Regions from separate parts of the Aestuarierythrobacter aquiaggeris genome, predicted to be linked through region 1. Evidence: predicted binding sites of a transcription regulator. Region 1 holds the regulator's gene; the other holds the start of a gene.

Region 1 (4,164 bases):
AGGATCCAGCCGATCAGGCAAAAAATCGGCAAACGGACAATTTTCAATCTGATGGGTCCACTTTCGAACCCGGCTCGTGTCAGCAACCAGCTGATCGGCATAGCGAGGCCAGCTTATGTGCCCATATATGCCGGCGCAATGGCACAGCTCGGCACGGGACACACCCTGATCGTATCGGGTGATGAAGGTCTGGACGAACTTAGTCTCGCCGGCGGAAACGAAATGGCAGACGTCAGTGGCAACGATTTCGAAATGAAGCGCATGGATGCAGCTGAGGCCGGGCTGCAACGCGCACCGGTCGAAGCGATCCGTGGCGGCGATGCCGCCCATAATGCGGCCGCACTGCGCGCTTTGCTCATGGGTGCACCGGGTCCGTACCGTGATGCCGTTCTGTTTAACGCCGCCGCTGCATTGATGGTGGCAGGCGAAGTGCAAAGCTGGCCCGATGGTGTCGAAGAGGCTGCCGAAGCGCTGGACAAGGGGCTCGCCAACACTCTTCTCGATTGCTGGATCAAGTCGGTCAAATGAACAAACTCGAAGAAATCTGCGCAACCAAACGCTCCGAAGTAGCGATCAGGAAACGGCTGCTTTCGCGTGCCGGTCTGGAACAGCAAGCTGGTGAGCAGGGGCAACCGCGCGGCTTCACCGCTGCGCTTGCCGCCGCATCCCGCAGCGGCTTCGGTTTGATCGCCGAGATCAAGCAAGCGTCACCCTCCAAAGGCCTTATCCGGGAGGATTTCGACCCCGCTGGTCACGCCGCAAGCTATGAGCGTGGCGGTGCAGCCTGCCTGTCGGTTCTAACGGATTCGCAATACTTTCAAGGGCATGAAGATTATCTGATCGAAGCCCGCAAGGCTTGCAGTCTTCCGGTTCTGCGGAAAGATTTCATGGTGGACCCATGGCAAGTTGTCGAATCCAGGGCAATTGGTGCGGATGCCATCCTGATTATCGTCGCTGCGCTGGACGATGACCAAATGCGCGAGATTGAGTGCGCTGCAACAGAAGCTGGAATGGATGTTCTTGTCGAAGTCCACGACGCGGCTGAAATGGAACGTGCTGCAAAGCTCGAAACGCGTTTGATCGGCGTGAACAACCGTAATTTGAAGACATTCGAAACTGATTTGACGATTACGGAAAAACTTGCATCGCTGGCACCTGAAGGCACCATTCTGGTCGGTGAGAGCGGGATATCGAACAATGCGGATCTCCTTCGGTTGTCAGGATCCGGGGTCCGCTGTTTTCTTGTTGGGGAAAGTTTGATGCGGCATCAGGATCTCGAAACCGCAACCCGCGCTTTGCTGGCATCATGAGCAGGCTCACCCACCTCGATGCCTCCGGCAATGCGCGCATGGTCGATGTCGGCGGCAAGGCCGAGACATTGCGGAGCGCTGTTGCCGAAGGCAGGATCGATATGTCCGATAAGGCACTATCTGCAATTACCGATGGCGACGCGCCGAAGGGCGACGTGCTGGCAGCCGCCCGTATCGCCGGTATCATGGCTGCAAAAGATACTGCTCGCCTCATACCCCTGTGCCATCCGCTCGCGCTGGATTCTGTCGTGATCGATTTCCGTTCGGACGAGCGCGGGATTATCGTCGCGGCCACCGTGAAGCTGACCGGCAAAACAGGCGTCGAAATGGAAGCTTTGACAGCAACATCGATCGCATTACTCACAATTTACGACATGGTGAAAGCGGTCGATAAATCCATGACGATCGGCAACCTTCGGCTGTGCGATAAAACCGGCGGCAAATCGGGCGACTGGCACAGAAGCGGCTAGTTCGCTCAGAATAATCAGCATTGTGCCCCGTCCGCTTGACACTTTTCAAAATGTTGCTTACTTGTTCCTCATTCGTTCACTAGCTGACCTGTTTGCGTCAGGGTGCGGATATTGATGCGGGCAACCAGGGAGCGACCCGATTATGCTGACTGCCAAACAGCACGAATTAATCCGTTTTATTCAGTTACGGCTTGAAGAAACGGGCATTTCGCCATCTTTCGAGGAGATGAAGGATGCGCTGGATCTCAAGTCAAAATCAGGTGTGCACCGTCTGATTTCGGCGCTCGAGGAACGGGGCTTTATCCGGCGGCTACCCAACCGTGCGCGCGCTCTGGAAGTTTTGAAACAGCCAGAGGATGCGAGTGCGGGGCAAGCGGGATCGGTTGCAGCAAATGATGTGATCGGACGCAAGATTGTGCCGCCGTTGGCCAATCGGCCGCAGCCTGCAAATGATGTGATCGAGATACCACTCCATGGCCGGATTGCGGCGGGGGCCCCGATCGAAGCGTTTGAAGATCATACGAGCCTTCCTGTTCCTGCTGCTCTGCTCGGCCCTGGTGAGCATTATGCGTTGGAAGTTTCAGGCGATTCAATGATCGAAGCGGGTATTTTCGATGGTGATTTCGCGCTGGTGAAACGCACCGATACAGCGCGCGACGGCGAAATCGTTGTCGCTCTGGTCGATAACACCGAAGCCACGTTGAAATATCTGCGTAAGGAAGGTGGCAAAATCTGTCTTGACCCGGCCAACTCCTCCTACTCGCCGCAAATTTACGAACCCGGGCAAGTGGAAGTTCAGGGCAAGCTGGCGGGATTGCTCCGCCGCTATCACTAAAGGTACCGTTTTGTGTCGGTGGCCGCGTCAGGCCTGCTGGCCGGCAGTCTTTGGCTTGATTAGCGTTTGCCCGGTTCCCAGGGTTGCCACCAACCGTGTCGGCCCTGCGTGTCGCTGACCCGGTCGATGCGTTGTTTTCCCAGAAAGAGGGCTAATCCGCCCGATTGTGCCAGGGTCCTGCGATCGGCCTTGAGCCATTTGGGCTGGCAACTGCGGGGAAGAAAGCGGTCTGCAACCACGATATCGGATGCCTCGCAAGCAGCGGCCAATGCGCTCTCTTCAACTAGGTCCTTGCTTCTGGCCATCAGAATTGACCACGCTTTACCCTCTCTCACGATGGTGATCGTGCAAAAATCTCTGCTGCACCGCGCCCCAGGCCAGCGATCGAGAGCGATAATCTGGCCCGAAAGACCTGCCATTTCCTGAAGGTTATCGCTGGCATAACTGCTTCGACTATCGCGCAGCATCAGCAGTATATCCCCTTCCCCTGCGATCCCGACATGGCGCCCATCACTCGACACCAGCACATCCGGGGCCGACAAGTTGAATACCCCGATTGCACCCGCCAAAACGGGGAAAAGCCCGTACAGTCGTCCCTTCCCCCTCCACAGGGCAAGCCATAGCGATCCCGCCAAAAACAGCGCAAATAGGCCCGTGCCCATATGCGGCGCCAGTTTAACCGCGCCGGGTTGTGCGGAAGTGAAGTGGGCAATAGCCAGCATCAGATCGAGCGATTTACCCGCTAGCCACCAAAACGGGGCGCCAATCCCTGCAATGTCTAAAGTGAGGGCAATCGCGATAAGCGGCATAGAGACAAAGGTTGTCAGCGGAATAGCGATTACGTTGGCAAGTGCGCCGTAAAGCCCGGCCCGATGAAAATGGAACATGACGATTGGCATCAACGCTATTTCGATCACCAACCCGGTGACAAGCAACATAAACGCCCGCCGCCCGGTTCGCGAGATCCAACGCTCCTCACGAGGGGCAAGGAATTGCCTGACAGGTTCCGAATTGTGAAGTGCGATGATCGCGATGACTGCTGAAAAGCTCATTTGAAAGCTCGGCCCCACCAGCGTTTCCGGCCACAGAAGCAGCACAAACAGTGCGGCAACCGATACCATTCGCAGTGAAAGCGGTTCACGCCCCATCGCCAATGCGATGAGGATCAGGACAGCTCCGACGCAGCTTCTGATTGTCGGTACCTCCGATCCAGTCAGAAGCGTGTACCCGATGCCGGCCAATGCCGCGAAGGCCGCCGCAGCAAGCGGCAACCGCACCCTCAGCGCCAACCATGGCCAAAGCGCCAGCAGGGTTATGGCCACATAATATGCGCCGGCGATCACGGCGCTGACGTGCAAACCGCTGATGGAAAGCAGGTGTGTAAGCCCGGCATCGCGCATGGCTTCTTCATCGGCATTTGAAATTGCTCCCCGGTCACCTGACGCGAAAGCTGCAGCGATCGACCCGGCCGAGCCATCCAGATTGCGCCGCACATGCGCGGACAGAAACCGCTGAAGGGGGGCCAGAAGGCCGCTCTCGTCCGCCCTTT
Region 2 (4,164 bases), 210 kb from region 1:
ACGGGATCACAATCGATGGTGTCCGCTACGGCCAGATCGATGCCAATCTTGAACGCGGTGCGGGCGCGAACCAGTGGGTCGAAATGACCCTGACCGAAGGTAAAAACCGCGAGGTTCGCCGCGTTCTGGAGCATTTTGGGCTGGAAGTGTCCCGCCTGATGCGGCTTGAATACGGGCCGTTCAAACTGGGCAATCTGGCGCGCGGTGCGGCGGTCGAAGTGGCGCAGGTCGAAGTCGAGCGGATGCGCAAGGAGCTGGTCAAGAAGAACCTGCGCAAATGAGAGTAATTGCGGGTGACTGGCGCGGACGCAAATTGATCGCTCCCAAAGGCGTGGCCACGCGCCCGACCGCTGACAGAACGCGCGAAACGCTGTTCAATATGCTCGCCAGCCGGGTGGGCAGTTTTAATGATATGACGGTCGCGGATCTGTTTGCAGGATCGGGGGCGCTGGGCCTGGAGGCGCTGTCACGCGGCGCAGGTTCATGCCTGTTTGTGGAAAATGATGGCGAAGCGCTAAAAGCGTTGAAAACCAATGTTGCGGTATTGGGCGCAGATCGCAGGGCTATCGTCCAGTCGGGATCTGTTATGTCATTGGGGCCGACCAAAGTGCCGCATGACCTGATTTTGCTGGACCCGCCCTACCACACCGGCGCGGGCATCGTGGCGCTTGACCGCCTGATCAGGCTGGGCTGGATCGGGCCGCAAACGCTGATCGCGGTGGAAACCGCGTTTAATGAAGATGTCGCAGTGAGCGGCCTTGGTGCCGAAACCGAACGCAAAGTTGGCAAAGCCAAGATCACATTGCTGCGACCCGAGTGAATTATTCCTGCGGGGGATAACGCTCGAACGCGGCAAGTTCGTGCGCGGTTTCCATCCACGGTAACCGCTCTGCCGTTTGGACCTGTATTTGAGCAGGCAGATTTTCCGGCTCGTCGAGCGTGCCGGTTTGTACATCCACCAGACCCGGCAGCATTTCGTCATTGGTATAAAACAGACCCGTCCCGCATTGGATGCAGAAATGTCGCCGGGCATGTTCGGATGAAGCAAATACGGCCGCGTCGCCGCCAATCGCAAGCTGGTCCAGTGTCATCATGGCCCAGCCCACCATCGGCGCACCAGCGCTGCGGCGGCAATCGCGGCAATGGCACAAAGCGTGGTTTAACACCTCGCCCATGATTTCATAACGAATCGCGCCGCAATGGCACCCGCCGGTCATCATGATTCGTGTCCCCGCAAATGAATTATCGGACATAGTTGCCACGCGGCAGCGCCTGTTTGCAAATGGCGATACCGCGTTTTGACCGGCCTACTTCTGGCTGGCAGGTTTGCCGGGCCAGTAATCCAGTTCGCGGTTACCCCAGTTCAATCCTGCGGAGCGCGGGTTGATGCAGCCATCGGATTTGTCTTTTGTGCACACGGCATATTCCTGATCGCCGATCCGGATCATGGTGGCTTGCCCTTTTGCGTTACGCTGCGTCACCTCGGCCTTTGGTTCCATGTGATCATCGGCCAATGCGGGCGAAACGGCGGCGACAGCCAAACCTGAAGCGGCCAGCGCGATTAGGAATTTTCTCATCTTAAGTCTCCGGATAAAGCGAACGCATTGCTGATTGAACGCTGCAGCGGGTGCCGGGTTCCGCGCGGGGCCGTGCCAGTGGCACAAACCCTTGCCGCGGGCATATTCGTTCCCTAACTGTTCACTCAGCCCATGACTGACAAAAACACCCTGCCCGTCCCGACCGGACTGCCCGGCCGCGATACTGCCCCGCCCTATGCCGCGATGCTCAACGATCCGCAGCGCGAAGCAGTGCTGACCACCGAAGGGCCGGTTTTGATGCTGGCGGGTGCCGGTACGGGCAAGACCGCGGCGCTGACTTCTCGGATGGCACATCTGATTGCCATGCGGCTGGCATGGCCCAGCGAAATTCTGTGCGTGACATTTACGAACAAGGCCGCGCGCGAAATGCGTGAACGGGTCGGCAAACATATTGGTGAAGCTGTCGAGGGTATGCCCTGGCTTGGCACGTTCCATTCGATCGGCGCCAAGATGCTGCGCCGCCATGCAGAACTGGTCGGCCTGAAAAGCAATTACACGATTATCGACACTGACGATCAGCTACGACTGCTGAAACAGCTGATCCGCGACAATGATCTGGACGAAAAACGGTGGCCGCCGCGTCAGCTGGCCGGTCTGATCGACCGCTGGAAGAACCGCGGGCTCAACCCCGGCGATCTCGATGCAGCGGAAAACGAAGCATATGCGGACGGCCGCGGCAAACAGATGTACCAGATCTATCAGGACCGCCTCAAGGCGCTCAACGCCTGCGATTTCGGCGACCTTCTGCTCCACATGCTCAATATATTCCGCCAGCATGATGACGTGCTGGGACAATACCAGAAACGCTTCAAATATATTCTGGTCGATGAATACCAGGACACCAATCAGGTCCAGTATCTGTGGCTCCGCCTGCTCGCGCAATCTCGCAAGAATATCTGTGTGGTGGGTGATGACGATCAGTCGATCTATTCCTGGCGCGGCGCGGAAGTTGCCAATATCCTGCGCTTCGACCGTGATTTTCCCGGAGCGAAAGTCGTAAAGCTGGAACAGAATTACCGTTCCACGCCCGACATCCTTGCTGCAGCTTCGGGCCTGATCAACGCCAACAGCCAACGGCTGGGCAAGACGCTGTGGACCCGGGTCAGCGGCGGCGACAAGGTCCGCGTCATCGGCGTCTGGGACGGCCCCGAGGAAGCGCGCCGCGTTGCCGAAGAAATCGAACGGCTGGAACGCGAAGGTGCGTCGCTGAATGAAATCGCAATTCTGGTCCGCGCCCAATACCAGACCCGCGAATTCGAAGACCGTTTCATTCAGGTCGGCCTCAATTACCGCATCGTTGGCGGTTTCCGCTTTTACGAGCGCGCCGAAATCCGCGATGCGCTCGCCTATTTGCGCGTTATCGCACAGCCCGCCGACGATCTGGCGTTCGAGCGGATTTATAACCAGCCCAAGCGCGGATTGGGGGCAAAAACGCTGGAGTCGATGCACCGCCATGCGCGGGCGACAAATATGCCGCTGGCTGCGGCATCGCTCGATCTGGCTGATAGTGACGAATTGCCGAAACGGGCAAGCAGTACGATCGGCAATCTTATGCGCCAGTTTCTGCAATGGGGCGAAATGGCGCAGGCGGTAACACCGGCAAATCTGCTGCGAACGGTCATGGACGAAAGCGGCTATACCGAGATGCTCGAAAAAGAACGCAGTCCCGAAGCTGCCGGCCGGATCGAAAACCTTTCAGAGCTTGCCCGCGCCATGGAAGAATACGAAACTTTGGGCGACTTTCTTGAACATGTCGCTCTGGTGATGGACAACGAGGGATCGGCGGAAGATGAAAAAATCACCATCATGACCATTCACGCCGCCAAGGGGCTGGAGTTTGACAACATATTTCTGGTTGGCTGGGAAGAAGGTGTGTTCCCCAGCCAACGCTCGCTTGATGAAGGCGGTCTGGCCAGTCTGGAGGAAGAGCGGCGGCTTGCTTATGTGGCGATCACACGGGCAAAACGGCATTGCACGATCCTGTACGCCGCCAACCGGCGCATTTACGGCCAATGGACCAGTTCGATACCCTCGCGTTTTATCGACGAATTGCCGGACGATCATGTTGAAAAGGAAACCACCATGTCCGGCGGTGCGTCGCTTTGGCGGGCAAATTGGTCCGAGAGTGATGACCCGTTCGCTCATGTGTCAAAAGCTGCGCCCGACCGCGGCAAGCAGCGCGGGCCCGGCTGGCAGCGCGCATTATCGACAGGGTACGACACCAAACCAAAGCGAATTGCAGAAACCGGCCGCAGCGCTGCCAGCTTCGCTGCAAAACCGCGCAGCGACATTGTGCTGGGTGCGCGCGTGTTCCACGACAAATTCGGTTACGGCACGGTAATCAGCCAGGAAGGCAACAAGCTGGAGATAAATTTCGAGGCAACCGGCGTAAAACGCGTGATCGACAGCTTCGTCGAAAATGCGGCCTGAGAGCGAGCCGGCCCGGATGAAAGTCAGCTGGCGGAAACATCCAGAAAACCGGGCACCGGACCGTTCCATTCGTCATCATTCTTCGAAGCCGGTTTGGCTTGCGCCGGCTTTTCGGGCTTCGCTGATTTAGCCGGCT

The links. The regulator LexA, encoded in region 1, represses DNA repair genes until DNA is damaged. The targets are predictions, from matches to a motif close to GTTCCNCNCTTGTTCT.
Region 2: WFP06_RS05490 (ATP-dependent helicase) is a predicted target of LexA. The motif match lies at 1,686-1,701, and genes of this name have one in related genera.

Annotation. Positions count from the first base shown of each region.
Region 1 covers NZ_JBANRL010000001.1:1,333,314-1,337,477, reverse strand. Annotated here, with positions in the region: gene trpD (anthranilate phosphoribosyltransferase) at 1-528, shown strand, start outside; gene trpC (indole-3-glycerol phosphate synthase TrpC) at 525-1,310, shown strand; gene moaC (cyclic pyranopterin monophosphate synthase MoaC) at 1,307-1,780, shown strand; gene lexA (transcriptional repressor LexA) at 1,923-2,615, shown strand; gene WFP06_RS06485 (ComEC/Rec2 family competence protein) at 2,675-4,164, opposite strand, start outside.
Region 2 covers NZ_JBANRL010000001.1:1,127,711-1,131,874, reverse strand. Annotated here, with positions in the region: gene WFP06_RS05510 (pseudouridine synthase) at 1-281, shown strand, start outside; gene rsmD (16S rRNA (guanine(966)-N(2))-methyltransferase RsmD) at 278-820, shown strand; gene WFP06_RS05500 (GFA family protein) at 822-1,253, opposite strand; gene WFP06_RS05495 (hypothetical protein) at 1,308-1,577, opposite strand; gene WFP06_RS05490 (ATP-dependent helicase) at 1,710-4,028, shown strand; gene WFP06_RS05485 (DEAD/DEAH box helicase) at 4,052-4,164, opposite strand, start outside.